4 regions of the Agrobacterium sp. 6Ca8 genome follow, and region 1 is predicted to be linked to each of the others. Evidence: predicted binding sites of a transcription regulator. Region 1 holds the regulator's gene; each other region holds the start of a gene.

What was found. The regulator LexA, encoded in region 1, represses DNA repair genes until DNA is damaged. The targets are predictions, from matches to a motif close to TGTTCNNNNTGTGTTCNG.
Region 2: ACZ5A6_RS13980 (2'-5' RNA ligase family protein) is a predicted target of LexA. The motif match lies at 1,687-1,704, and genes of this name have one in related genera.
Region 3: ACZ5A6_RS12255 (helicase-related protein) is a predicted target of LexA. The motif match lies at 4,971-4,988, and genes of this name have one in related genera.
Region 4: ruvC (crossover junction endodeoxyribonuclease RuvC) is a predicted target of LexA. The motif match lies at 5,577-5,594, and genes of this name have one in related genera.

The regions. Positions count from the first base shown of each region.
Region 1 is NZ_AP026433.1:1,072,160-1,079,515, forward strand. Features, by position in the region: gene gltA (citrate synthase) at 1-471, opposite strand, end outside; gene ACZ5A6_RS05350 (ComEC/Rec2 family competence protein) at 778-3,213, shown strand; gene ACZ5A6_RS05355 (glutathione S-transferase family protein) at 3,230-3,913, opposite strand; gene lexA (transcriptional repressor LexA) at 4,353-5,075, opposite strand; partial or broken gene ACZ5A6_RS05365 (VOC family protein) at 5,286-6,167, shown strand; gene kdsA (3-deoxy-8-phosphooctulonate synthase) at 6,167-7,012, shown strand; gene eno (phosphopyruvate hydratase) at 7,160-7,356, shown strand, end outside.
Region 2 is NZ_AP026433.1:2,871,882-2,879,237, forward strand. Features, by position in the region: gene ybaK (Cys-tRNA(Pro) deacylase) at 1-111, opposite strand, end outside; gene ACZ5A6_RS13970 (ArsC family reductase) at 124-471, opposite strand; gene ACZ5A6_RS13975 (hypothetical protein) at 682-849, shown strand; gene ACZ5A6_RS13980 (2'-5' RNA ligase family protein) at 910-1,626, opposite strand; gene guaA (glutamine-hydrolyzing GMP synthase) at 1,731-3,308, opposite strand; gene ACZ5A6_RS13990 (5'-methylthioadenosine/S-adenosylhomocysteine nucleosidase) at 3,391-4,029, opposite strand; gene ACZ5A6_RS13995 (PaaI family thioesterase) at 4,026-4,475, opposite strand; gene ACZ5A6_RS14000 (TspO/MBR family protein) at 4,556-5,008, opposite strand; gene ACZ5A6_RS14005 (DUF1513 domain-containing protein) at 5,060-6,154, opposite strand; gene ACZ5A6_RS14010 (imelysin family protein) at 6,159-7,280, opposite strand; gene ACZ5A6_RS14015 (di-heme oxidoreductase family protein) at 7,280-7,356, opposite strand, start outside.
Region 3 is NZ_AP026433.1:2,510,087-2,517,442, forward strand. Features, by position in the region: gene holA (DNA polymerase III subunit delta) at 1-649, shown strand, start outside; gene fdxA (ferredoxin FdxA) at 736-1,074, opposite strand; gene ACZ5A6_RS12250 (RNA-binding S4 domain-containing protein) at 1,233-1,649, opposite strand; gene ACZ5A6_RS12255 (helicase-related protein) at 1,653-4,739, opposite strand; gene ACZ5A6_RS12260 (ubiquinone biosynthesis hydroxylase) at 5,201-6,415, opposite strand; gene tesB (acyl-CoA thioesterase II) at 6,502-7,356, shown strand, end outside.
Region 4 is NZ_AP026434.1:202,174-209,529, forward strand. Features, by position in the region: gene ACZ5A6_RS15095 (MBL fold metallo-hydrolase) at 1-402, shown strand, start outside; gene ACZ5A6_RS15100 (pyridoxamine 5'-phosphate oxidase family protein) at 440-943, opposite strand; gene ACZ5A6_RS15105 (YebC/PmpR family DNA-binding transcriptional regulator) at 1,144-1,890, shown strand; gene ACZ5A6_RS15110 (LLM class flavin-dependent oxidoreductase) at 1,943-2,944, opposite strand; gene ACZ5A6_RS15115 (methyl-accepting chemotaxis protein) at 3,078-5,387, opposite strand; gene ruvC (crossover junction endodeoxyribonuclease RuvC) at 5,636-6,148, shown strand; gene ruvA (Holliday junction branch migration protein RuvA) at 6,180-6,797, shown strand; gene ruvB (Holliday junction branch migration DNA helicase RuvB) at 6,924-7,356, shown strand, end outside.

The DNA of each region.
Region 1 (7,356 bases):
CTGGTGCGGATCCGTAATGTCGGTCGAGTCGTGATAGAAGGCCGAGAGCGCGCCGACCGTGCCGCACATGACAGCCATCGGATGTGCGTCGCGACGGTAGCCGGTGAAGAAGCGGCTCATCTGCTCGTGCACCATGGTGTGGCGCGTTACGCGGGTGTCGAAGTCCTTCTTCTGCGCAGCCGTCGGCAATTCGCCGTAAAGCAGCAGATAGCAGGTTTCCAGGAAGTCGCCCTGTTCGGCAAGCTGCTCAATGGGGAAGCCGCGGTGCAGAAGAACGCCTTCGTCACCATCGATATAGGTGATCTTGGATTCGCAGGAGGCTGTCGAGGTGAAGCCGGGGTCGTAGGTGAAGGAGCCCGTGTGCTTGTACAGCGTGGCGATATCGACGACGCTTGGTCCAATCGTGCCTTCCCTGACCGGGAGTTCGACCTGTTTTTCGCCAAGTGTCACTGTAGCGCTTTTTTCCGTCATACTGATCCTCCGAAAACATGCGGGTGGGGGCGTTGAGATACGCCCCGCGGTTAAGCGTCTACCGATTAGCTATATGATCCTTGCGCGGATGCCAAGCTATCCAAAGGTCAAATTGTGCATTGCGGCAAACGCAATCGCGTTGCTTCAGGCTTTCCCGGCAGCAGCAATTCAATCTCGGTCAACGCATCGTTAAAGTAAAGGATTGCAATCCCCAGCGCTGGTCTGCAAACCTGTTTTTGGTGCGGCAAGGGGCGGTGGGGATTGCTCGGTCAAGGGGAAAAACAGCATTTCGAATATGCTAAAACGATGCAGGGAGACTTGCCCGGCACGCGGGAAATTCTGTTTCCTCTCCGCCGAAGCAGTGATGCGGCAACATATGACACTCCCGCCATTATTCCCGAGATTAACCGCAACACTACCTTGGCCGAAAAAATCGCCACGTGCCTGGCCGAGGAGCGCGCATTCGGCCACGATTTTCTTTTCATTCCCGTTTCCATCGGCTGCGGCGCGGTACTCTGGTTTTCTCTAGATGCCACGCCTTCCCCGGTCGTTTTGATTGCCACATTTCTTTTTGTCGCCGTTCTGGCGCTCTTTGTGAGATACAAGGCTGGCATTGCGGCGGCGGTTTGCGGCCCCTTCGCTTTTCTATTGCTCGGCATGCTTCTGGCAGATTTCGAAACCCGACGGGTAGGGACCGTGGTGCTGGATACCCCCGTGACCACCACCATCACCGGCACCGTGGCGCGCCGGGAGGTCGATGCACGCGGCTACTGGCGATATGTCGTCGATCTGACCGCAACAGCGGACCCGACATTGTCGCGTCCGCCGCAGAGGATATCAGTGCTTTCGCGTGGCGGAGGCGAGCCGATCGCACTCGGCGCAACCCTTCGCGGCAAGGTCCGCCTCTCGCCGCCGTCCGGCCCGGCCTTGCCGGGACTGAACGACTTCGCCTTCACGTCCTATTTCAAAGGCATAGGCGCGACCGGTTTCTTTTATAAATCACCGGATGCGCTTGTATCACCCGTTGGTGACGCAAGGCCTGAAAAGGGTTGGTTGGAATGGGCCGATATGCGGCTTTACGGCCTTCGCAGCGCAATTGCCGAACGCATCCGCACCACCATCGGCGGTGATGCCGGAGCCTTCGCCGCCTCCATCATCACCGATGAGAGACAGGCCATATCGGCGGAGACGATGGAGGCGTTGCGGCTCTCCGGCCTTGCCCATATCGTTGCCATATCCGGGCTCAACATGGCACTGGCCTCCGGCATATTCTTTGTTGGCCTGAGACTGGCCTTCAGCCTGTTTCCCGCCTTTGCGCAGCGCTGGCCGGTCAAGAAGATCGCGGCTTTCGCGGCACTGCTGATGACGCTTGCCTATTATCTGATTTCCGGTTTTGCCGTTTCCGCCGAGCGTGCCTGGCTGATGATGTCTGTGATGCTGATCGCGGTCCTTTTCGATCAACCATCACTCAGCCTCAGAAACGTAGCCATTTCCGCCCTGATCATTCTGGCTTTCTCGCCCTCGGAAATCATGGGTCCGAGTTTTCAGATGTCATTTGCGGCCACCATAGCGCTTGTTTCCGCCTATGCCTTCTGGAGCCGTTGGCGCACGGACCGCGAACGGCTGTTCATCGGGCGCAAGCCCGCATGGCTGAAGGTGGCGGAAATGATGGGCGCGGTCATTGGCGGCGTTATCACGACGTCGCTGATCGGGGGCCTTTCTACGGCGATCTATTCGGCCGAACATTTTCACCGTGTCACCACCTATGGACTGTTCGCCAATCTGGCTGCAATGCCGCTCATGTCGCTGATCGTCATGCCATTCGCTCTTCTCGCCATGCTGCTGATGCCCTTCGGGCTCGACGCGCCGTTCCTGAAGATCATGGGTTATGGCATGGCACTCGTCATCGAGGTTGCAAACGAGGTGGCCTCCTGGGGCGGCAGCGCAGCGACTGGGCGTCCGCATGGCTGGTTTATCGGTTTGGCTTCGGTGGGTTTCCTGCTGCTGACATTGCTGCGCAGCCGGCTTGCGCTTCTTGGCATCCCGTTTCTGCTCTTGGCCTTCGGCGTGTCGGCAGTTACGGCCTATCGTGATCTGCCGGATCTATTGATTCACGAGGACGGCGAATTGGTGGCACTCCTGGAGGACGGCAAGGTCTCAACCACAAAAGCCCGTCCGCAGAGCTTCGTTTACGGCCAGTGGCAAAGGGCGCTGCTGCTGCCGGAAAAAACCGTGCCGCCGGGTTTTATAAATGGCGAGAGCACGGCAAATACTGCTGGTTCTGACTCGAGATCGAAACTGTCGCCCAAAGACATGGCTGTGGTGGTACGCGAGATGACGGCGGCGCTCAAAGACGCCAAAGCTGGCGTCTTCACCTGCAGGAAAGACATATGGTGCGTAGCGAGCGCCGCGAGCGGAGAATGGATCGTCGTTCTGGAAGATGGCCGCTTCGCCGGAAAAGCCTGCGATATTGCCGATATCGTCGTTGTTTCCCGCAGAACCTCTTTTTCGCAGTGCCGCTCGGGTGCACTCCTGCTCAGCCGTGACATCTTGCGGCGTCTCGGTTCTGTGGAAATAGATTTTGCTGACAAGAGGGAGGAGGGTGTGGCGAGCGGGCTGCGCGCCGCAATCGCCGGAACGGACAGGCCCTGGAGCCAGCACCGTTATTACGACTGGAAAAGCGGACGTTTCGACCGTGATCTGCCGCAGCCCATCATCCGGCTGCTGGCGGCGTCGCAATGACTGCCGCCAGCATGGATCAACGGGTCTTGGCGCGCAAATCTTCAGTCAATTCGCCGATCTCGCCAACTTCCTCTTCATGACCAGCGTCGCGCCAGCTCTCCTTCAAACCGGCCTCGTACCATTCTTGCATGGCAGGCAGGGTGAGCAGCCGGTCGCAATAGGCTTTCGCTGCTGGCGAAAGATCCGCACTGCCATAGGTCTGGAAACGGAATGCAACCGGGCAGAAGAAAGCATCGACCGCCGTGAACTTTTGACCGGCAAGATATGGCCCGCCGAATTTTGTGAGACCCTCGCTCCACAACGCATCGATCCGCTTTATATCGGCTTTAAGCCCGGCATCGCCGCCCCTGGGTTTGACCCGAATGCCCACCGACATGGGATAGAGATTGCGCAGCGAGGAAAAGCCGGCATGCATCTCACTTGCGGCCGAACGCGACCAGGCCCTGGCATGCTTGTCGCTTGCCCAGACACCCTGGTGTCTTTCAGCAAGATATTCGACGATCGAAAGCGTTTCCCAAACCGTCATACCCTCATCGACCAGGCAGGGCACCTTGCCCGTCGGCGAAAAGGAGGAGAAGGAGACGCCTTCGCCGAACGGAATGAGCTTTTCATCAAAGGCGATACCGAGCGTGCGCATCAATACCCACGGCCGTAGCGACCATGAAGAATAGTTCTTGTTGGCTATATAAAGATCGTACATGGCGTATCTCCCGGATATGACGCGTATTTCTACACCTGCCAAGCGTTCACGGAATATCGAAAATTATCCATGGCTCCCATAAACGCCGTTGATGAATGGTGATGTGGGGTCGCCGAGAGCGCGCCTTGCGATAAGTCACCCTTTGGTGACGACTAAAACTGACTGCGCAACACGACAGAACAACGTCGCTAAAAAACAGCGGATGTGATCGCTTCGACAATTACAGCGAGCAGCCCATTCGCTACCACGCCTGTAGCGAAACCGAAGCATCTTTATGGAGCAGGAACTCAGTTTAGAAAGGGCAACGCGCATAGGCTGAATGGCGCATATGTTCGTGCACCCGCAAAAGCACGCCACGTTTGGAAACAGCCAAACCCGATATAGGCGCCATCTTCACGATGACGCCTATCGTAAAGCGAATACGTTCGGTTCGATAAGATCAATGGTAGCGGCGGATCAGCCCAACCAGCTTGCCCTGAATTTTCACCCGGTCGGGCCCGAAGATACGGGTCTCATAGGCTGGGTTTGCCGCCTCGAGCGCAATGGAGGCTCCCTTGCGGCGGAAGCGCTTCAGCGTGGCTTCTTCGTCATCCACCAGAGCCACAACGATATCCCCGGGATTGGCAGTGTTGCCGTTGCGGATGATGACTGTGTCGCCGTCGAAAATGCCGGCCTCGATCATCGAATCACCCTTGACCTCAAGCGCGTAATGTTCGCCCGTGCCAAGCATGTCTACTGGCACTGCCACATCATGGGTGTTGTTCTGTATGGCGGAAATCGGCACGCCCGCAGCGATGCGGCCCATGACCGGCACGGTGACAGCCCCGCCCAGATCATTGGCCGGCGTCTTGGGGGCAGGGGCCGGTTCCGGCGTCTTGGGCTTGCCAAGGCTGCCTTCGATAACGCTTGGCGAAAAGCCGCGCTGCGGCCTTGCACCCGGCGTATAAGCCTCGGGCAGCTTGATGACTTCCAGCGCCCGAGCTCTATTCGGTAGCCGACGAATGAACCCGCGCTCTTCGAGAGCGGTTATCAGGCGGTGGATGCCGGATTTCGAAGCAAGATCGAGTGCGTCCTTCATTTCATCGAAGGAGGGCGGCACGCCGGACTCTTTCATTCGTTCATGAATGAAGAGAAGCAATTCCTGCTGTTTGCGCGTGAGCATGAGGAAAACACCCTTTAGAATCGTAGTGGAAGTCGCGAAACAAATACAGAACGAACACTATATGTTCCATATGTGTTCTGCAATCCCCTAAAATTTCGTGAAGGTGCCATCTGTTGCTGTGATGATTTGCCTCATAGCACGCAATTGTGCTTTTGTGCGGTCGAAACCGTCCCGGCATGCTCCGGGCGGAAGGCCAGCAGGATACATGTCATGACGAAACCCTATAGCGTTGACCATCTCGTTTTGCCCGTGGAAGTCATAGGCGTCTCCGTGAAGCGCCTCGTCAGTCTTGGCTTTACGGTTGCGCCGGAGGCTCTGCATCCTTTCGGCACCCAAAATGCCTGCGTATTTTTCGCCGATGGCACCTATCTGGAGCCGCTCGCAATTGCTGATCCGGCTAAATATAATGCCTCAATAGAGAGGGGTGATGTGTTCACCGGCAGGGATGTGGCCTTCCGGCAACGGGACGGGCAGGAGGGTTTTTCGGCTCTTGTCGCCAGGACTGAAGACGCCTTGGTTGACCATGAGCGGTTTCGGGCAGCCGGCCTTTCGGCGGGCGATGTTTTCGAGTTTTCGCGGCCTGTTCGGATGCCGGATGGCTCGCAAGGCGAGGCGGCGTTCCGGCTTGCTTTTGCGGCAAGCGGGGCGGCCGCGGATTTCTTTTTGTTCAGTTGTCAACGGCTTTAAGCCCTTCCGGGCGATCGCACCATGCTGGAGCGCCACGCCAATGGTGTCACCGGCCTCAGTGAAATCGTCCTGTTTTCCGGCGGCAATATGGAGGTGGCGGGCCTGATCGAGACAGTGTTTGCCTGTGAAGACAAAAGGTCTCCGGGCGGTGATATGGTTTTTGCGACCGGCAATGCCAGCATCAGATTGACCGGAAAACCGCCTTTCGGCGGGCAGGCCCTGAATGCTCAGGACGGCAACGAAGGAGGATTGCGCGGCGCGGGCATCGTCTTTTCGTCACACGATCTTGCCGTGACAGAGGCGGTGCTTGCTGCTAATGGCGTGTCCTGCGCAAAAGCGGACGGCCGTCTGGTGGTGCCCGCGGCACCCGGTCAGGGCGTTGCCTTCGCCTTCGAGGAAAAATGATGAGCGTTACGAACAATCTTAAAGTCACTGCCGGCGACGGCGCCAGCAAGGTTTCCTTCTCGAATACCGAGCGGTTTTCGCTGATTGCCGGTCCGTGCCAGATGGAAAGCCGCGAACATGCCTTCATGATCGCTGGCGTCCTGAAGGAGCTTTGCGACAAGCTGGGAATAGGGCTTGTCTACAAGTCCTCTTTCGACAAGGCGAACCGCACTTCGCTTTCCGGAAAACGCGGCATCGGCCTGGATAACGCGATGCAGGTTTTTGCCGATCTCAAGAAGGAATTCGGTTTTCCTGTTCTGACCGACATCCACACGGAAGAGCAATGCGCCGTCGTTTCCGAGGTGGTGGACGTGCTGCAGATTCCGGCGTTCCTCAGCCGCCAGACCGATCTTCTCGTTGCTGCCGCCAAGACCGGCCGCGTCATCAACGTCAAGAAAGGCCAGTTTCTGGCGCCCTGGGACATGAAGAACGTGCTTGCCAAGCTTAATGAGAGCGGCAATCCTAATGTGATGTTGTGCGAGCGCGGCGCGTCCTTCGGTTACAACACGCTGGTTTCCGACATGCGCTCGTTGCCGATCATGGCAGCGCTCGGCGCACCTGTCGTGTTCGATGCCACCCATTCGGTGCAGCAACCGGGCGGGCAGGGCGGTTCCACCGGCGGACAGCGCGAATTCGTCGAGACTTTGGCGCGTGCGGCCGTTGCGGTTGGCGTGGCTGGTCTCTTCATCGAGACCCATGAGGATCCGGACAATGCGCCGTCAGACGGCCCTAACATGGTCCACCTGAAGGACATGCCGAAACTGCTCGAAAAGCTTCTGGCTTTCGACGCGATTACGAAAGCCTGATCGGCTGACCGTTACAGCGGGCACTTTTGTGCCAATCGATTTTAATGGCGGGCGGGCTGTTTCCGCCGTCCGCCGTCATTGTAATTTCTTCGCCATCGTCTAAGACAGGCGACGGAAAATATCTGTTCCATTCCCAAGGGAGAGACCATGACTGCCATTACCGATATCATCGCGCGCGAAATTCTCGACAGCCGCGGCAATCCGACCGTTGAAGTCGACGTTTATCTCGAAGACGGCTCCATGGGCCGTGCCGCCGTTCCCTCCGGCGCCTCCACCGGCGCGCATGAGGCGGTTGAGCTGCGCGATGGCGGCAAGCGTTATCTCGGCAAGGGCGTGGAAAAGGC
Region 2 (7,356 bases), 1.1 Mb from region 1:
GGCCGCCTGCAGGCCGATCCGGTCGGCATTCGGGTCGTAGTCATAGGTAACTGTGGTGAAGTTCACACCGGCCTTGGTTAGCATCTGCGTAGCGCGGGTTGTCTTGGACATGGTGGCCTGCGCTCACGCAAAGAGGGACTGATAGGTTTCCGGCTTGAAACCGACGGTTATCGTCTCCTTTACCTCCAGTACCGGTCGCTTGATCATGGAGGGCTGCTCCAGCATCAGGCCAATGGCCTTTTCGCGGGTAAGATCGGCTTTCTGGCTATCGTCCAGTTTTTTGAAGGTGGTGCCGGCCCGGTTCAGAACCGTTTCCCAGCCCGCGGCATCGCACCATGTTTCGAGATGAGCCTGGTCGATGCCGGCCGTCTTGTAGTCATGGAAAGAATAGTCGACACCGTTGGCTTCCAGCCAGCTTCTGGCCTTTTTCATCGTGTCGCAGTTCTTGATGCCGTAAATGGTGACCGTCATGTTGCCGCCTCTTTGTCTTGAACTTCCGGCATAACAAATAATGCGCCGTATTCAACCCGCAGCCTGAAGCACGGAATTCTAGCCATGCAAAAATGCAGTGTCTGACATTCAAACGAGCGCGAGCAAAGCTGCATGGCTTCCCTGCTACATCATGAGTTGTAGCAGCGGCCAAAAATGCCCATTATCTGGGCATCAAAGATGGAGAGAAAAATGCGTCAGGTTGCAAAGACATCGCGTAACTTCTTTGGCGAAACTTTCGCCGTTCTCGGTGCCGCACTTTCGGTTTCGGCCGCTGTTCGCGCGCATCGCAAGCCGGCCCGCGCCGACCTCGAAGCGCTTGGCATCGACGGCAAGGCTTTCGACAAGGTTCAGCTCTAAGCTGATTATCGTTTGCAGCGAGGCGACATCGCCTCGCTCGTGCGTATATGTTGGCGGGCCTTAGCGTTCCGCCTGCTTTCGGTTCGGCCGTTTTCTCGGACCGATCAGTTTATCCGGTAAATGCAGCTGGCTTTCGAGCGGCTCATAACGATCTGCTTTTGCGGAGAGTGCGAAGCGTCCAAGGGACTCATGTCGCGTTTCGCCATTATGGCTGAAAACAAGCTCGAAATTACCCGCAAGCCAGCTATAGGGTTTTCCGGCCGGCATCGGCTCTATCTTCCCACAGCCATAAATCATCGTGATATGCGGCGTGAAGGATGGTGCCGCGATATAGGGAAGGTTTGCCTGTCGAAGCGCGCGTTGCAGCAGCTTCACCAGAGCGTTGATCTCCGGCAGATCACCACCGTTTCGCAGCACCAGACTATTGCGACTGCCGAAAAGCGCGCTTCCGTCCAGGGTGACCGGAACAGGCCGCGCGTTTACAGCACCCATTGCTGCCTTCAGCCTGCTTGTCAGTCCGTGAGGGATTGTCTCGAAACATCCCAAACACAGCAGGGTTATGTGCAGAAGCTCGGCGGGATATGCCTCGCGGGTTGTCCGACCCATGGCATGATGCGACGCATCGACAAAAATTCTTTCCGCCAATTGCCGTGGTGGCTTCAGCAGTAGCAGGAGCTTGTTTCGAAAGCGCGGATTGATGCGCCGTATTTTCTGCGGCTCCAGCCCATCAAAACAAAGCTGCCTTAAGGCTCTTTCGTCCGCCAACTCGCACTCCATGACGATGCTCCACAGCCTTATACCAAGGCCGGAAACCTATCATTGCGCGGTGATAAAATAAAGAACAAAAGAGGAACAAAAGGCGGAATTGCTCCGCCTTCGTTTTATTCCCACTCGATCGTGCCGGGCGGCTTGCTCGTCACGTCATAGACGACACGGTTGATGCCGCGGACTTCGTTGATGATGCGGGTCGCGGCGCGGCCGAGGAAATTCATGTCGTAGGGGTAGAAATCCGCCGTCATGCCATCCACGGAGGTCACAGCGCGGAGCGCACAGACGAAGTCATAGGTGCGGTAGTCACCCATGACGCCCACGGTCTGCACCGGCAGGAGCACTGCGAAGGCCTGCCAGATGGTGTCGTAAAGACCCGCCTTGCGGATTTCGTCGAGATAGATCGCATCTGCCTTGCGCAGAATATCGAGCTTCTCGCGGGTGACCGCACCGGGGCAACGGATCGCCAGACCCGGGCCGGGGAAGGGATGGCGCCCGATGAAGCTATCCGGCAGGCCAAGTTCACGGCCAAGCGCACGCACCTCGTCCTTGAAGAGCTCGCGCAGCGGCTCCACCAGTTGCATGTTCATGCGCTCGGGAAGGCCACCGACATTGTGGTGGCTCTTGATGGTGACGGAAGGACCGCCGGAGAAAGAAACGCTCTCGATGACGTCAGGGTAAAGCGTGCCCTGCGCGAGGAAATTCGGAGCACCCTTGCCGTCTGCTGCGATCTTGGCAGCTTCCGCCTCGAAGACCTCGATGAACAAACGGCCGATAGTCTTGCGCTTCACTTCCGGGTCGGAGACGCCAGAAAGCTGGCCCAGGAACATGTCTGCGGCATCCACATGTACCAGCGGAATATTGTAATGATCGCGGAACATGCCGACGACCTGCTCGCTTTCGCCAAGCCGCATCAGGCCATGATCAACGTAAACGCAGGTCAGCTGGTCACCGATCGCCTCATGGATGAGGATCGCCGCAACCGAGGAATCGACGCCGCCGGAGAGTGCGCAGAGCACGCGCCCGGTGCCGACCTGATCGCGGATCTTGCGGATCATCTCGGCGCGATAGGCTGCCATCGTCCAATCGGATTTAAGACCGACGATCTTGTGCACGAAGTTGGAGAGCAGCTTGCCACCATCTGGCGTATGCACCACTTCCGGGTGGAACATGGTGGTGTAATAGTGGCGTGTCTCGTCGGCAGCTATGGCGAAGGGTGCGTTCTCAGAGGTTGCGATAACCTCGAAACCCTCCGGCAGTTTCGTCACGCGGTCGCCGTGGCTCATCCAGACGGGATAGCTCTTGCCCTGTTCCCAGAAACCGTCGAACAGAGGGCTTGCCTTTTTGATGTCGATATCGGCGCGCCCGAATTCCGCCGCGTGACCGCCCTCGACAACGCCGCCAAGCTGGGTGCAGAGCGTCTGCTGGCCGTAGCAGATGCCGAGGATCGGAACCTTGCTGTCGAACACCGCCTGCGGCGCACGCGGGCTGCCTTCCGCCGTTACAGATGCGGGGCCGCCGGAGAAGATCACGCCCTTGGGCTGGAGCTTCTCAAACGCCTCTGCGGCATTCTGAAACGGGTGGATTTCGCAATAGACCCCGGCTTCGCGGATGCGGCGCGCAATCAGCTGCGTCACCTGGCTGCCGAAATCGATGATGAGAATGCTGTCGGGATGGGCTATCTGGGTCATGGCGAGCCTTTAAAGAAAATGGCGGCTTTAGGCAACCCGGAAGCGGGCATCTAACAGCGGAAATTTACTAAAATCGCGAGGTTCAAAGGGTGATCGCACCGTCTTCGATAGCGCGGCAAAGCCTGTCGACGGCGTCTGCGAGCTTTTCATCGATGATATGCAGGTATTCCGTCCAGTCGTCCACATGGTTCACATCTTCCCTGCCATCGGAAATACCGCGCAGGCCGATGAGCGGCACGCCGAAGCGCTGGCAGGCCCGTAGCACGGCATAGGTTTCCATTTCCACCATATCGGCATCGATCGACCCATAGGCGGCACCAGAGACGACGTTGGCGCCCGTGGAAAGCCGCGCCTCGGCAATATCGGGTATGCGCAGGGGCAAGGCCACCTCGGCCGGCAGATCGAGAAACGGCGTGCGACCCTTTTCAAAACCGAAGGCTGAGGCATCCATGTCGCGATAGGCAACAGAAATCGCCTGATAGATGCCAGTCTGGTCGAGCGTCCGCGAGCCGGCGGAGCCGAGCGAAACGACAAGGTCAGGCAGATGGTCCGCCGCATCGAGACCGGCAAGAATTGCCGTGACCGAAATCGCTGCCTCGACCGGGCCGACGCCGGTCATCAAGGGCGCGATGCGCGCCTGCAGGTGGGGGCCGTATTCGGCGGAAGCCGCCATGACGAAAAGTATGGATTTGTCTGCAACATGCAAAAGCCGGTAGCTCATCCGGTAATATCCTCGCGGCCCTTTACCACCATCATCGTGCCTGTCATGGAGGCGATGAGCTTCGCCGGCCCGTCGGAAAGGGCGTAAGCGCGGCCATCGGCAACGATCAGGTTGTTGCCCGGCTTGATGATTTCGCCACGAAACAGGAACCGCTCGCCGCGCCCGGGCGACATGAGGTTGACCTTGAACTCGATTGTCAGCAGCGAGGCTTCCGGCTCGATGATCGTATAGGCGGCATAGGTGCACGCGGTATCCAGGCCGGCGGCAATGACACCGGCATGCAATATGCCGTGCTGCTGTGTCAGCTTTTCATGAAACGGCAGCTCGATTTCCACCAGACGGTGTTCGATGCGGCTTATCTGCGCACCGATTGCCTGCACCACACCCTGCCGCGCAAAGCTTGTTTCTATCCGCTGACGAAAATCGCCGGGATCCGTGATCTCCATTGGCTTACCTGCCTGCTTTTGTCCTCACCGCAAACTGACATGGCGTGTGGCGGCAGGCAAGGCAAGTGCCGCAGGAGCAATTAGTTCAGCACGGCGATGCTGGCATTCAGCAGCGTGGCAAAGGCGACCCAAAGGGCGTAGGGCACGAAAAGCCACATGGAGATGCGGTCGCGACTATAGGTGAGCGCAATGAAAGCCAGAATGCAGATCAGCATAGGCACGATGATGACGAGCGCGCCTGTCGGGCTTTGCATGCCGAAAAAGATGGGCGACCACAGGAAATTCAGCACCAGCTGCGTGAACCAGAGACGCATGCGCGTGCCCGCCGGTCTCACGATCCATGTTCGCGCGCCTGCAATGCCGATCATCACGTAGAGCGTCGTCCAAACGGGGCCGAATATCCAGTTGGGCGGGTTGAAGGGCGGCTTCTGAAGCGACTGGTACCATTCGCCCGGCACGTTGTTGATGCCGATGAGCGCACCCAGCGCAACAACCACAACCACGAAAATGATATACACGGACAGGTTTTTCATGACGCCTCAAATGCTTTTTGGTCTTTTTTGTTCCGGTGCATTTTCAGTATTTTAGCTTGAAATACGCACGATATGCTGGTCCCACGCCACGTCGCTGCGAATAGCCTCGAAAAATCCGTCATAGGAAGAAACCGCAATGCCCTTTATGGCGGGGGCAACGCCCGCAGCCTCCCGCACGGTCGTCTCGGATACAACACGCCCGGTTTTCGCATCCAGCGTCACGGCCGCGTTGCCATTGGGTGAGTTCAGGCCCACCAGGCCATCGCGCCGGTTGACCGCGATGGCACCGACATAATTGGCAAGGCGCACCGTCGTTTGCTCTGGTAGATCGACGAAGGCAAGGTCCTCGCCCTTCGAGAAATGGCCAACAAGCGGCGGAAGATCGTTGCGTGGTCCCTCATATTGGCAGGCGAACCAGACACGCCCGTCATCGCCGAGATCGACATGGCGGGTGGAAAGCTGTCGCAATTGGTCTGGCATCGTATGTTTCTGGATCAACTGGCCGCTGGCGGCGTCCAGAAGCACGAGCGACGGCTGCATGCTGTCGACATTGAGTTTGGTTCGGCCGAAATCCGGGTGGGTCTCGATGCCGCCATTGGCGATCACGATCAGCCTGCCATCGTCGCTCACGGTCATGTCATGGGTGCCAATGCCGTGGGCGTCGTATTCACCGATGCGGGCAAATCCGTTGCGGGCATCGTAAAGCCCGATAACACCGCGATTGCCATCGAAGTCGTTTTCGCTGGCGTAGAGGATCGCACCGTCGGGAGAAAATTGTCCGTGGCCGTAGAAGTGGCGGTTTTCCGGCGTGTGCATCACGACAGGTTCGCGGCGTCGCGCGGGGTCAAAGGCCATGAAGAAGGTGCCGGGCCGGCGCGCAAAGGCCACTGTCATGCCGGTCGCATGGCTCGTTGCCATTCCATGGGCGCGGGCTGGGAGCGCAACACGGTCGATGATCTCGCCGCGTTCGCTCACAGTCGCAATGCCGTAGGAACCGTCATGGGCGCGAAAAGCGGAAGCGAAGACAGCGTCGGCGCGTTCAAGCGCATGCAGCGAGCCGGGAGCGAGCGTCGCAAGGAACGGAATGCCCGCCGCCTTGATGAAGCTGCGCCGGTCTATGAGCGTCGGCTTTTTGCCTGATGTCACCGCCTCAGTCTCCGTCGGCGAAGGAAAAGCCGGAGCTGAGACCGATTGCGCCGCCATACTGGTCGTTGAGGCGGTAGATCAGGTCTTTGCCGTTCAGCAGCAGGTAATCCACCTTGGCGCGTTGCTGGTCGTCATCAAGCGCCTTTTCCACGTTGGTATCAATCGTTCCGGCAATGCGGATCATCGATTTGGCGATGAAATCGATGGAGTTGACGATGGAGCGCTGGTCGGGTGGCACGAGTTCTACCATATCGGCCGTGTGCAGGAGGGTCTGAACGGCCTTGATGTTTGCGGCAATGCTTTTCCACGTCAGGCCGGACCGCCAGTAGATCGCCGTGCGGGGAAACTTCGCCTTGTCCGGCCCCTTGTAGAACGTCTCTATGCGCTGGTCGCGGATTGCTTCGGCGCCGTGTACGAGAATGCCAAGCAGCGCAACCAGCGCCTCACGCTCATCGCGAAAGACGGGATTATCCGCGCCGGGCTGCGTCCAGTTTTTCTGCGCGCCGTCAGGTGCGTTCCAGCTGTCGGAAAGCTCCGCCGCCACATTGGCAACGTTGCCGGCAATCGCCGCGCCATAGCGGCAACGGAAATCGCCCTTCTTGTCGAACAGGTCACCCGCGTCGGTGCCATAGAGCACGAATTCCAGCGCGCCGAGGCCCTGCGCTGCGACACTCTTGCCCTTCAGGCTCTCGGCGCTGGTGACGCTTTCGTCCTTTTCCGCAAGGTAACGCTGTACCTGTTTCAGGCCAAGACCCTTCTTGTCTGGGTAATAGAGCACACGTTCGAAGCGGTTGTGCTCGATCACCGGACCGACCCGAACGATCTCGATGGTTGACCAACTGGAGACCGTATCGGCAAAGGCCGCTTTGGCCGCCTCATCCGTCGTCTTGGAAGGGGCGGCGCAGAACGCCTTCATGCTGCCTTCCAGCTTCTCTGCTGATTGCCGGAAGTGCTCATAGCCGGGACGGATGAAACCGTTCACCGCTTTTTCCATCACGCCCCGGACCTGTACGGGGTCGAGTGGTGGCGGCGGCATCAGCTCCACATCCTGCGCCATTGCGGGCCGCATGCCCAAAAGCAGCAGCACGGAGATGAGACCGGGTATTTTTCGCATGGCATTTTTCATCAAAGGGACTCCAGAAAAGCCAGCAAAGCCTGCCGGTCGGATTTTTGCAAGGCGGCAAAGGCATCGCGCGCTTTTT
Region 3 (7,356 bases), 1.4 Mb from region 1:
AGAACCCGCTCGCTCTATCGCAGCAATCCCGTGTTATGCGGATGACGCCCGTTCGTTGAATGCGTTGATCGATCAGGAACTGTCTGCCGACAATCTGCGCATTGCCCCGGCCGCACGGCAGAGGCTGATCGAGCAGTTGGGCGGCGACCGGATTGCCTCGCGCAACGAGATCCGCAAGCTTGCGCTCTATTGCCGTGGCGCAGAGGTGATCGAGGAAGATGATGTGCTGGCAATCATCGGCGATGCCAGCACGGTTTCGGCTGACGACGCCGTCGATGCCATCCTGAAGGGCGACAGAAACGCCTTTTTCCACGCCACCCAGAAGATCGTCTCGTCGAAGACGCCGATCTTTCTCGTGCTTCAGGGATGCCTCAAGCAATTTCAGTTGCTGGATCAGATGCGCGCCGAAATGGATGAGAAAAAGCAGCAGGCCGGGCAGGTCATGCAAACGCTTGGACGCCACATCCATTTTCGCAGGAAACCGGTTATCGAAAGGGCGTTGCGAACCTGGCAGCCAGCGGCGATCGCCCGTGAGATGAACCGCCTGCAAGCGGCCATATTGCAAAGCCGCCAGCGCCAAAGCCTGGAAGACAGCGTGGCGCTTTTGACCCTGCTATCGACCACATTGCAATCAGGCCGCGGCGGATAACTCGCTGAACGTCGGCAAAAAGCCCTCACGCTGACGCTGCGAGGGCTTTTAAAATCATGATACCAAGGACACCAGTCGTTGAGAACTCAGTCGCCCTTACCCGGCTCGGCAGAGAAATAAAGCTCGAGCTTGCCTGTCACGCCATCCATTTCCTTGGCTTCCGGCAAGGGGTCGCGCTTGATGGTGATATTCGGCCAGATCGCCGCATATTCCGTATTCAGCTTCAGCCACTTGTCGAGACCCGGCTCAGTGTCGGGCTTGATCGCTTCGGCAGGACATTCCGGTTCGCACACACCACAATCGATGCATTCGTCAGGATTGATAGCGAGGAAATTTTCACCCTCGTAAAAGCAGTCGACAGGGCAGACTTCAACGCAATCGGTGTATTTGCAGCGGATGCAATTGTCGGTCACGACATATGTCATGATGAACTCCAGAATATGCAGGCCGGGTCTGTGGGCTTCGGAACACAAGCCGTCGCCCGGAATTCAGACAGGGCAATTTTGCAAGTGAGGTAATGCCTTTGCCTTCAGATAGCAAGGATAAACAATTCTGAAAAACCGCTAAGACTTGAAGGTTTATTCTATTCTTTGTTTCCGTCGCTGTCCGACAGGAACCTGTCGAGCGCCCTGCGCTCTTTTTTGGTGGGGCGACCGCTTCCCGGCTGACGTATCGCCTGCTCCAGCGGGCTCAGCCTGTCGGAAGGCTCGCGCGGCGGCGTCAGATCGTCGTAGAGAAGTTTGGCCTCTTCATAGGGTCCGCGCCGCTCGCCCCCGGATTTGACGACAAGCACCTTGTCCATGCGCTCGAAACCGATATCGAGCCTGTCACCGGCCTTTACCAGATGGCTGGGCTGGCGAATGGATACACCGTTGACCTTGACCTTGCCCGACTGAATGTAACTCTGGGCAAGTGAACGGGATTTGGCCATGCGGGCAAAGAACAGCCACTTGTCCAGACGCTGACGCGTGCTTTCGAGTGGCTGTTCGTTGCTCCCCATAGCTTACTTCTTCAGCTGCTCCTTGAGAGCAGCAAGCTTGGCGAAGGGCGAGTCCGGATCGATCGGCTTTTCCTTACGCGGCGGCTTGGCTTCGAAACGCTGCTGACCCTGCGGTTTCCCGCCACGGTCGTTGCGGTCCGGCCTGTCCTTGCGCTCCCCGCGATCCTGACGATCATTATTGCGGTTGTTGCCACGGTCGGGACGTCCGCCATCACGCTTACGCTCGCCGTCACCGCCACGATTGGCAGCCTCGCGATTTGCTCCGTCACGATTATCGCGACGGCCTTCGCCACGACGTTCACCCTGTTCGCGTGGCGCCTGATCGCGACCCTCGCCACGGCCTTGACCGCGGTTGCCGGGACGACGGTTTTCACCACGCTGGTTTTCGTTGCGACCACCCGGACGCCACAGAAGAACAGGCTTCGGCTCGGCAGCCTCGGCGCTTTCCGTCGGCGCAGCTTCGCTAACAGCAGCCTCTTGGCCCACAGCTTCCGCAACCGGCGCTTCTTCAGCAGCTTCGACAGTCGTCGTCTCGGGAACCTGCTCTTCCGAAGCCGGTTCCTCGTGTTCGGTCTCTGCGCTCTCGTCTTCCGTCACCGCTTCAGAAGCGGCCGGAGCGGCAGCACCGGTCTGGTTGGCGAGGAAGGCCTGCGCCTCTTCCGCCGTTACCTGATCGGCACGATAACCCAGACCCTTGAGGATTTCTTCCATGTCGTCGAGCGTTGCGCCGAGAATGGAAAGCATCGCGGTCGTCGTCGTGAAACGGCGGCCGTCATAAGCGCCTTCCGGACGCGGCTGCTGACCGGGCTTCCACTGCAACAGCGGACGGATGAGATCGGCCAGACGCTCGAGAATGTCGATACGCACGGCGCGCTTTCCGAGGAAACGGAAACCGGCGAGCTTGTAGAACATCCGCTCGAAGGTCGGGTCCGTCACGACAGAGGTGCGGCCGGCGGCCAGCACCGGAATGAGATCGCCGTAACCCGGCTTGCCGAGACCATCGTTCTTCAGCGCCCAGAGCAGCGTGACAAGCTCCGCCGGAGCGGGCTTGAGAAGCGCGGGCAGGAAGACGTGATAGGCGCCGAAACGCACGCCGTAGCGGCGCATGGAGGCACGCGCATCCTGATCCAGCGACTTCACGTCTTCGGTGACGTCACGGCGGAACAGGACACCGAGATTTTCGACCAGCTGGAACGCCAGCCCCTTCGCCAGACCCTGAAGGTCTTCGGCGCGCGAAATATCGTCCAGCGGCTTCAGCACGGTCGCAATCTGATGATTGACGAAACGTTCGACGCGCGCCAGCGCATGATCGCGGGCATTGCCGCTCAACTGCTCGTCGGCAAAGAGGATCACGCGCGGCTTCATGATATTGTCGCCTGCCGAAAGGCGGGCCACCGGTTCGCCCAACCAGCGAACCAGACCATCGGAGCTCAAAGCGAGATCACCGTTTCCGCTGGCGTGCAGACGCGCGGCACGCGCCTCGTATTCGAGCGCGAGCGCCTTCTGCGCAGCAGCCTGCACGGCCTTCTGATCCGGCCCTTCCATTCCCGGCACCGGCGTGAACCGGAACCCGGCCAACTGGCCGACGTGATGTCCTTCTACGAAGACATCACCATTTACACTGATTTCAGCTTCAAGCATCGCATTCTCTCTCAGGCGCCTCATGAGCACAGATGTCCTGCGATCAACAAAGCGTTTCGTCAACCTTTCATGTAGAGCATCGGACAATCGATCTTCGATTTCCCGCGTCTTTTCTTGCCAGTGTGTCGGATCGGCAAGCCATCCTGGGCGGTTCGATACATAAGTCCATGTTCTGATCTGCGCAATCCTTGCAGACAAGGTATCGATCTCTCCATCGGTACGATCGGCGCGGCGCACCTGTTCGCCCATGAAATCTTCGTTCACCGTGCCACGTTTTACCAGATCGAAATAGAGCGTTGAGATCAGATCAGCATGTTGAGCGGGCGCAATGCGGCGATAATCCGGAAGCGCGCAGGCCTCCCAGAGTTTTTCCACCCGCGCCTCCGTCGTCGCCACGTCGATGATTTCAGGGTAGCGCGACAGATATTCGAGCGCCTGCTGGTCGATCGCCGGCAAGGCCCGTGACAGTCCCTGGATCGCCGGGGCGGCTTCGAGGCTCAGACGCAGATTGGTGATGGAGGAAAAATCGAAATTTTTCGTCCGCCATTGCAGCACCTTCACCGAGTCGAACTGATGGGTTTCGATACGCTCCACCAACTCGTCGTCAAATGGATCAACGCGCCCCGTCACGCCAAAGGTGCCATCGCGAAGATGGCGGCCGGCGCGGCCGGCGATCTGGCCGATCTCGCCCGGATTGAGATTGCGGAACTGATAGCCGTCGAACTTGCGGTCCTGCGCAAAGGCGACATGATCGACATCAAGGTTGAGGCCCATGCCGATGGCATCCGTCGCCACGAGATATTCGACGTCGCCGGACTGGTAGAGCCCCACCTGCGCGTTGCGCGTACGCGGCGAAAGCGCGCCCATCACAACGGCTGCGCCACCACGCTGGCGGCGCACCAGCTCGGCAATGGCATAGACCTCTTCCGCCGAAAAGGCGACGATTGCCGTGCGTTGCGGCAGGCGGGTTATCTTCTTCTGGCCCGCATAAAAAAGCTGTGACAGGCGCGGACGTTCGACCACGGTAATTCCCGGCAGCAGCTTTTCGAGGATCGGACGCATCGTGCCCGCACCCAGAAGCAGCGTTTCCTCCCGCCCGCGCAGATGCAGCACGCGGTCGGTAAAGATATGCCCGCGCTCCAGATCACCGGCCAGCTGCACTTCATCGATGGCGACGAATGCGGCCGTTGTCTCGCGCGGCATGGCTTCCACCGTGCAGACGGAATATTTGGCTTTAGGAGGGGCGATCTTTTCTTCGCCGGTTATCAGCGCCACATTCGGCGCGCCCACCTTTTCGACAAGACGGGTATAGACCTCACGCGCCAGAAGGCGCAGCGGAAGGCCGATGACACCGTTGCCATGTGCCACCATGCGCTCGATGGCGTAATGGGTCTTGCCGGTATTGGTGGGGCCGAGAACGGCCGTGACACCGCGGCCGCTCAGGATCATGGGGCGAAAATTCAACGTACTATCCGTGAATCGACTTCATCTGCTTGCTGTACCGCCCGCCATTCACTGATACGGGCCGCACACGCAACACACATGGCAACGCCCGCCGACAAAGGCAATAGGCCTTGTCCGCAAAGTGGTAACAGGTCCTTCCCCGCCGGAATTTTCCTTTTTGATTCAGATACTTGAAATATTAAAAAGAATCCGGCGAAACCGGAATCGATTCGGATACGGAACAGTCTGCGAACGAATCAAATACGAATCGCTGACTCCAATGGATTCAGCTTTTGTTCTCCGCAACATCTGGTTGGCAGATGCCTGCCCTATACCAGATTGTGAATCCGGGTAAGTCCTTGTCCGGATTCAGCTTTGCGGCACCGGCTTCCGGCGGAAAATACCGGAATCGACTGTCAAGCGGCAATCGCTGAAAAGCCGCTCCGGCACAGGCAGGAACGGCAGTATCAGAGCGCCTCGCCGGCAAGCAGGCGCGGCGCGCCCGCATCTGTCGTACCGGCAGCCTGACCGATGAAATAGGATTGCAGACCCGGCAAACGATCGACCACACCCAGACCGAAATCACGCATGACGCGAATGGGACCAACATCATTGGAGAAAAGCCGGTTCAGCACATCCGTCGTCACACCCATCCGCAACGTGTCGAAACGCCGCCAGGACTGGTAACGATCGAGAACGTTGAGAGAGCCGATATCAAGGCCGAGACGGTCGGCCTCGACCACGGTTTCGGCCAGTGCCGCAACATCCTTGAAGCCGAGATTGAGGCCCTGACCGGAAATAGGGTGAATTCCATGCGCCGCATCGCCGGCAAGTGCAAAACGTGGCGCGACGAAGGAACGCGCCAGCGTCAAGCCCAGTGGAAAGGCGCGACGGGGACCGACGGGACGGACCGGACCGAGCTTGTGGCCGAACCGGCGTTCAAGTTCCTCCTCGAACATCAGATCGTCGGCAGCAACCAGCCTGTCGGCATCGGCCGTACGTTCGGTCCAGACAAGCGAGGAGCGGTTCCCTTTCAAGGGAAGCACGGCGAAAGGCCCCGACGGCAGAAAATGTTCCTCCGCGCAGCCCTCATGCGGCCGCTCGTGTTCAACGGTGGTGACGATCCCGGACTGATCGTAATTCCAGTGCACGGTTTTTATTCCTGCCATATCCCGCAAAGCCGAGCGGACCCCATCGCAGGCTATGAGCAGTCGCGCCTCAAGCGACGAGCCGTCGGAAAGTGAAATAGCCGTCGATTGCGGGCCGGCGGAAAAGCCGGAAACACTGAGACCATGGCGGATTTCGACGCCGAGGCGCTCACACAGGCCTCGCAGCGCACCCACCATCGCGACATTCGGGACCATATGAGCGAAGGGCCTGCCCTCCTCCACCGCGCCGTCGAATGTCAAAAACACCGGGCGAACCGGATCGGCGGTCTTCGAATCGGTGACGATCATCTTGTGGATCGGCTGGGCCTCCGGCTCGATCTCGTTCCATACGCCGAAAACGTCGAGCATGCGCGTGGCCGCCGCGATAATGGCGGAGGCGCGGACGTCCTTCTTCCAGACATCCTCGGGAGCGGCTTCAACCACCTGCACATTAAGATGTCCGGCTGCCTGCTTAATTGCGACAGCAACGGAAAGGCCGACATAACCGCCGCCTGCCACCACCACGTCCAGCATCGCGCTTCTCCTCAAATCTTGTGCACGCATCATCGGCGCACTATAGACCATGTGACGTCTTCCTACAGCCGGAGCAGGCCGAAAAAATGTCGCATCCCTCGCAAACGTCAGATCCGATGGCCAATCTGATCTCCACACTCGATCTCGAGAAGCTGGAAGAAAACCTGTTTCGGGGTGAAAGCCCGCAAATCGGCTGGCAGCGCGTTTTCGGCGGCCAGGTCATCGCGCAGGCATTGATCGCAGCTCAACGAACCGTGGATGACGACCGTTTCGTTCATTCACTGCATTCCTATTTCATGCGCCCCGGCGACCCGCTGGTGCCCATCCTCTACCAGGTGGAACGCATTCGCGACGGTGCAAGCTTCTGCACCCGGCGCGTGGTCGCCATCCAGCATGGCAAGGCGATCTTTTCCATGTCGGCGTCATTCCAGATCGTCGAGGACGGCTTCGATCATCAGATAAAAATGCCGGATGTGACGCCGCCCGAAAGGCTGATGAGTGAAGATGAGATGCAGGCGGCCTTCCTCGCCAACGCACCCGCTTCGATCCGCAAATACTGGAGCAACAAGCGCCCGATAGAGATCCGGCCGGTTTCGCTGACCCACTATATTTCGAAGGAAAAGCTGGAACCGCAGCAGGATATCTGGGTTCGCGCTGTCGGCGATGTGCCGGACGATCCACGTTTCCAGTCAGCCATTCTCGCTTATCTCTCGGATATGACGTTGCTCGACACGTCGCTCTATGCCCACGGAACGACAATCTTCGATCCGGCCATTCAGGTGGCGAGCCTCGATCACGCCATGTGGTTCCACCGTCCCTGCCGGCTGGACGACTGGCTGCTCTACACGCAAGACAGCCCCAGCGCCTCGGGAGCACGCGGTTTGACCCGTGGCAATATTTTCACCAGACAGGGTGAACTGATCGCCTCCGTCGCACAGGAA
Region 4 (7,356 bases), on a different replicon from region 1:
GTCGCGACTGACATTCGCAACCGCTGGGGCGATTACGAATCCTTTCAGGAAAACGGCAATTCCATTTTCATCTTCGAGGTTGCGGGGCTGTGTATCGGCCATCTCGGCCATCTGCATCACGAACTGACGGACAAGCATTATGCCGAAATCGGTCGTCTGGATGTGCTGATGGTTCCAGTGGATGGTGGTTTGACGATGGGGGCCGACAGCATGAGCCGCGTGGTCAAGCGCCTGCGCTCCGCACTGATCTTGCCCATGCACCGCACCGGGCCGCCGTTGGAGCAGTTTCTGACGATGTTTGGGGAAAGCTTCCAGATCGCCTACGCAAAAGATGCGATCATCCGGGTCTCAATGAGGAACCTTCCCCGCCAGCCGCAGATACTGGTGCCAAAAGGCATGTAGTAAAGCGACCGGCGAGGAAAGTCGGGGGAGTCGTATCTCAGGCGAAGGCGAGGTGCTGGCGAACGCCGACATCAGGCATTTTATCGTCGGACATATTGGCCTTGGCGATTTCCCAGCCGAATTTTAGCGTGCTGTCAGTCGAGGCCCAGATTTCCGCGTCGTCAACATGCAGCGCCAGCATCGTCAGTTGCGGATCGCTCTTACCGTGCTCGTACCAGGCTGCGGTTACGGAGTTCCAGTATTCTTCGATCTTTGTCCTGTCGTCGCGCGCCTCGAGCACACCCGAGAGGCAGGCGTGATAATCATGGTCCTTGCCGACGACACAAAAATGCGCCCGCGAACCCGGCTTCAGCGTTTTGACGAGATCGGTGTCTTTCTTGGAGAAAAACCAGATCGTGTTGGTCTTGGGGTCGGCGTGCGGTGCCATCGGCTGCATATGATTGTGCAGGCCCTCGAGGCCAAGCATGCCGGCATGGACCGAATTGACCTCATCCCAGAGCTGGCGGGCAGGGTTTTCTCTTGCTTCAGTCAGGCTGACCATGTGTTTCCTCCGTTGGGTTTGCTGCGGCGACCGGGAGGGTGAAAAATGTCCCGCTCTTCCGCTTTCATTGTCAAAACGAAAAGCGGATAAATCAGTTCCTTATATTCTTGCGGCCAAGAGAAAGCGCTTGCGGGCTTGAACGGCGGGCATATCGCACTTATAAGGCCCGCAATCTCCAAATTAAGACAATCAGGTTTTCCATGGCTGGTCATTCACAGTTCAAGAACATCATGCACCGCAAGGGCAAGCAGGACTCCGTTCGGTCCAAAATGTTTTCCAAGCTTGCGCGTGAAATCACCGTTGCGGCAAAGGCGGGCATGCCCGACCCGAACATGAACGCGCGCCTGCGCCTGGCAATTCAGAACGCCAAGGCCCAGTCCATGCCGAAGGACAATATCGAGCGCGCGATCAAGAAAGCTTCCGGTGCAGACAGCGAAAACTACGATGAGGTCCGTTACGAGGGTTACGGCCCGGGTGGCGTCGCGGTCGTCGTCGAGGCCTTGACCGACAACCGCAACCGCACCGCCTCCAACGTCCGCTCCATCTTCACCAAGGCTGGTGGCGCACTCGGCGAAACCGGATCGGTTTCCTTCTCCTTCGACCGCGTCGGTGAGATCACTTACAAGGCCGAAGTCGGCGATGCCGACAAGGTCATGGAAGCGGCTATCGAAGCTGGTGCCGACGATGTCGAATCTTCTGAGGACGGTCACACCATCATCTGCGGTTTCGAGGCGATGAACGAGGTTTCCAAGGCGCTGGAAGGCGTGCTCGGCGAAGCTGAAAGCGTCAAGGCCATCTGGAAGCCGCAGAACACGGTGCCGGTGGATGAGGAAAAGGCGCAGTCGCTGATGAAGCTCATCGACAATCTCGAAGACGATGACGACGTGCAGAGCGTCTATTCCAACTTCGAAGTTTCGGAAGAAATTCTCGCCAAGCTTTCCGCCTGACGGTTCAGACTAAAAAAAGCCCCGGCAGCGTCATCGCTCCGGGGCTTTTTGTTTAGGCGGCCTTCCTGATGGAGGTCCGCACATCGGCGAAGATCTCCACGGATCGCAGCCGTTTTTCGATATTGTGGATCGGCATCGAGACGATCAGTTCGTCGGCCTGCGTTTCGGCGAGGAAGCCGTCGAGGTGGCGTCCGATTGTTTCAGGCGAGCCGACGGCGGCGAAACGCAAGGTATGTTCCACCGAAAAACGCTCCATCTCGTTCCAGTGGTCGTCCATGCTGTGAACCGGCTTGGGGAACGGGACGCGTACATTGCGGCGCAGGTTGACGAATTGCTGCTGTGACGAGGTGAAGAGATATTGCGCTTCCTCGTCGGTATCGGCGCCGACTCCCATCACTCCAACCATCACATAGGGCTTGTCCAGCGTCGCAGAGGGCTGGAAGCGCTCGCGATAGATATGGATCGCCTCCATCAGCATGTCAGGCGCAAAATGCGACGCAAAGGAATAGGGCAGGCCGAGTGCCGCTGCCAGATGCGCGCTATAGGTGCTTGAGCCAAGCAACCAGAGCGGCACGTGCGAATTCATGCCGGGCACGGCAAGGATCGCCTGATCCTGCTGGGGCTGGCCAAGGTACTGCTGGAGCTCGATGATGTCGTGCGGGAAGTTCTCCGCACCGGCATCAAGATTGCGGCGCAGCGCCCTTGCCGTCCGCATATCGGTTCCCGGCGCGCGGCCAAGTCCGAGATCGACCCGGCCAGGCAACAGTGCCGCCAGCGTGCCGAATTGTTCGGCAATGACGAGCGGGGAGTGGTTAGGCAGCATGATGCCGCCTGAACCGACGCGAATATGTTTCGTGGCGGCACCAACATGGGCGATCACGAGCGATGTGGCTGCGCTCGCAATACCAGGCATGCCATGGTGCTCCGCAAGCCAGATGCGGTTGTAACCGTGGTCTTCAGCCTTGATCGCCATGCGGCGAGAATTTTCAAGCGCCTGGCTGACGCTCTCGCCTTCGCCGATTGGCGAAAGGTCGAGAATGGAAAAGGGGATCATCCAACGCTCCTACACAAATTCTGTCTTTGATGCGGATGTAAGGCGCGTGTCCCGATTTACCATAGAAGTCGCGCAGAATTGAAGGATGGTTCAAAAAAATTGGGGCCTCGAAAGAGGCCCCTTTTCCATTTTTTTAGCCCGCTCGACGGAATTGCCGGGTTTCGCGATGTTCTGGAGGTTGCCGGTCGGAAGCGAGCACGAATTGTCCGAGCCTGCCGTCCATCTCGCCCGCCTCGGAAGCGAGATTATGAATGGCCGCCGTCGTCTCCTCCACCATCGCGGCGTTTTGCTGCGTCATGGTGTCGAGGCTGGTGACGGTGCTGTTGATTTCCGCAAGCGTATGCGCCTCCTCGCGGGTGGATTCCATGATTTCTTCAATGCGGGAACTGATGGTCTGCACGTGCTTGCCGATGCCGGTTAGCGAGGCCCCCGCCTTTTCGACCAGTGCCACGCCGGTGGAAACCTCGTCGGTGGAGCGCTTCAGCAGGCTGGTGATTTCTTTTGCGGCGGCGGCCGAGCGTTGTGCCAGCTCGCGCACCTCCTGCGCCACAACGGCAAAACCCTTGCCGGCCTCGCCCGCACGCGCGGCTTCCACACCTGCGTTCAGGGCGAGAAGGTTGGTCTGGAAGGCGATTTCATCGATAACGCCGATGATCTGGTTGATCTGGCGTGACGACGTCTGGATCGCTTCCATGGCGGCGATGGTCTGCTCCATGACGTGGCTGGACGCAGTGGCCTGCGTACTGGCGTCGCGGGCGATCCGTGTTGCCTGTTCGGCGCGTTCGATCTGGTCGCGGACGGCTTCGGTGATTGCCTTGATGGCGCTTGCCGTCTCGGTAATGGAGGCGGCCTGCCGTTCAGTGCGCTCAGCGAGCTGGTCTGCACCTACCCGCATTTCCTCCGAGCCGCCGCGAACGGCGGCGGAATTGCCGCCGATGGCCTGCATGGTCTCGCTGAGCCTTGCAAGCGCCGTATTGAAGTTGTGGCGCAGACTTTCAAGATCGTCTGGGAAGACAGTCTCAATGCGATAGGCGAGATTGCCGTTTGCCAGTCGATCCAGCCCTTCGTCAAGAGAATGCACGACCATTTGCAGCGTGCCGGCCTCGGCCTCTCGTTCCGCAAGATGTGCGCGGCGTGCCGTTTCGGCTTCCTCGCGCGTGCGAGACGTGGTCGCTTCCATTTCCCGCTGCAAAATGAGTTTTTCGCGGAAACTGCCAAGCGCGCGCGCCATGCGGCCGATCTCGTCCTTGCGGTCCTGATTGCCGATCTCGGCATCGAGACGGCCTGCCGCCACTTCGCCGGTCAGCCCGGCCAGCTTCTCCAGCGGTGCGAACAGGCGCCGTGCAAAAAAGGCGGTTGCCGCGCACATGGCTGCCAGAACGCAAAGGCCGATGACGGCTAGCGTGCCGGCAATCGAAATGGAACCGGCGTTCAACTCGCTGCGCAACATGCTTTCCACCGCGAGGTATTTTTCACCGGCAAACGAAAAGGCGCGGGCATAGGCATTGGCTTCGCCGTCCGGACGGTTGATCTTGGCAATCGTCATACCGGACGTATTGAGTGCTTGTGCATGGAAGCCATAGATTGCCGGATTAAGGCTGACGAGCCCGTTTCCGTCCACGCCCAGAACCTTGCCATCGGCGGAAACGATCGCGGATTGTTCGGAGCTGCCGGCGGAGATGCCTTTCGCGAGGATCTGGCTGAAGACCTCTTGTTTGACGCGGAAGAGAACGATGCCCTTGAACGCACCGAATTTGACTACCGGAATGCCGAAATAGATGCCGGCCTCTTTGGTCGCGGCGTCGACGCGCAGGCCGGAGAAACTCGTCTGCGCCACGTCGTTCACGGCTTTTCCTGCGTTGGTGGCTCCGCGCGCAAAAGCAGCCCCAAGGCCGCTTTCCGCCCAGGCGCCCCCCGTGACGGTTTCCCCGAAAGCCGGTCCTTTCAGATAGGAGTAATAAACCGTGCCGGCCGGATCGATGAAGAGAACATCGCTGAATGGGGTTCCCTTGAGGTAGCCGCCGATATCCGTCTGGGTTTTTTCATGGGTGGAATAATAAAAGCCGCTCGGATTTTCGGGCTTGATGAGCTTTTCTTTTTCGCCGTAGGGGTTCTCCTTGACGAAGACGCGTTGCAGTTCCGCTTTTGCGTCGCCGGAACTCTTCTGCACGGTGCCCCAGCCGCTGCGCATGGAAACTACCGCCATTTGCAGGGATTCGATCTTGGCGATGGAATCCGCCTGCGTTTCAAGCTGCTCAAGGCGTTCCTGCAGCATATCGCCCCTGAAGACGAGAATGCTCTCCATGGATTTCGACGCCTGTTCCTCGAGAACGCCGCTGCTGCTTTGATAGCCGAGAAGCGTGAGAGCCCCGGTCGAGATCGTCATCAGCGCAAGGAAAATCACGAGCACTTTGGTGGATATGGAATGAAAACGGTTCAGCATGGCCGATGCAGCCCTCAATGCCGTATCACTTCCCGCACCATGCATTGATGGCGCCACCGGATGGCTGATATGGCGAAAATATTGCGCTGCGGATCATCATGTCCGCAGCTCCCCTTTTTTGATTTTGTGCGGGAACAATGCGGTACGCGGTTTAAGCAGAGGTAAATGCTGCACTGCAAATTTGATCAATGTTGTCGTTTTGTTCACTTATCGCTGGCAGGGTCGCAGCCGAAAAGATAGGGTGGCTTATGCAAAAGACGATTCGAATCATCGGTATCGACCCCGGGTTGCGGCGCACCGGATGGGGTGTCATCGAAACCTTCGGCAACAGCCTTCGGTTTGTCGCTTCTGGCACGGTGACATCGGATGGTGATATGGATCTCGCCTCCCGCCTGTGCCAGCTGCATGATGGGCTGGCGGATACCGTTCACAGCTATCAGCCCGATGAGGCGGCGGTGGAGCAGACGTTCGTGAACAAGGATGCTGTCGCCACGCTGAAGCTCGGTCAGGCGCGCGGCATTGCCATGCTGGTTCCGGCGCGGGCAGGGTTGCCTGTTTTCGAATATGCGCCGAACGCGGTCAAAAAAGCCGTCATAGGTGTTGGGCACGGCGAAAAGCAGCAAATCCACATGATGCTGAAAATCCTGATGCCGAAAGCAGAATTCAAGGGTAACGATGCGGCGGACGCCTTGGCGATCGCAATCTGCCACGCCCATAATCGCGGCGGCGACAGGATGGCGCGGCTATTGGCAGCCGGTTGAATATTGAAGTCTCATTGCAGCGGGCGGCATCATGATCGGAAAACTTAAAGGCACCATCGAGGAAATCGGCACGGATTACGTGCTGGTGGATGTGCACGGCGTTTGTTACGTCGCCTATTGCTCGGCGCGCACACTCTCAAAAATAGGTTCCGCTGGTGAAGCGGTCGTCCTCTTCATCGAAACCTATGTGCGCGAAGACCAGTTGAGGCTGTTCGGCTTTTTGTCGGCACTTGAGCGGGAATGGTTCAATTTGCTCCAGAGTGTGCAGGGGGTCGGTTCGAAAGTGGCGCTGGCCGTCTTGTCTACCCTGTCGCCTTCTGAACTCGCCAATGCGATAGCGCTGCAGGACAAGGTGATGATTTCACGTGCGCCGGGCGTAGGGCCGAAGGTGGCGGTGCGCCTCGTTACCGAGCTTCGCAACAAGGCGCCTGCCTTTGCAGGAGAAGCTTCGGCTTCCATCGGGCTCAAGCAGGAACTTGGCGAGGGTGTCGCCTCCGCGCCGGTGGCGGATGCCGTGTCGGCGCTCACCAATCTCGGCTATTCACGCGATCAGGCCGCAAATGCCGTTGCGGCCGCGCTGAAGAACGGCGGGGAGGGCGGCGACAGTGCCAAACTCATCCGGCTCGGCCTGCGCGAACTTTCACGCTAAGCTGCGCGCAGCAAGCGAACGAAGCCGGGTGCGATGCTGAATTTCGTGAAGCGCCTTCGTGCGACAGTCGTGATATAGCGGCGAAGACCATCTCTTGAATTGGTTTAGAACAATGGAATGCCCTCTATGAGCGATGCGGACAGACTGATTTCGGCGGACAAGCGCGGTGAAGATATCGACACCACAATGCGCCCGCAGTCGCTGGACGATTTTACCGGCCAGGCCGAGGCTCGCGCCAATCTCAAGGTGTTTATCGAGGCGGCAAAGAACCGTGGCGAGGCGCTGGACCATGTGTTGTTCGTCGGGCCTCCCGGTCTCGGCAAAACCACGCTGGCGCAGATCATGGCCAAGGAGCTTGGCGTCAACTTCAAGTCCACCTCCGGACCAGTGATCGCCAAAGCTGGCGACCTTGCCGCACTTTTGACCAATCTCGAGGAGCGCGATGTGCTCTTCATCGATGAAATCCATCGTCTCAACCCGGCAGTCGAGGAAATTCTCTATCCGGCGATGGAGGATTTCCAGCTCGACCTCATCATCGGTGAGGGGCCTGCGGCCCGCT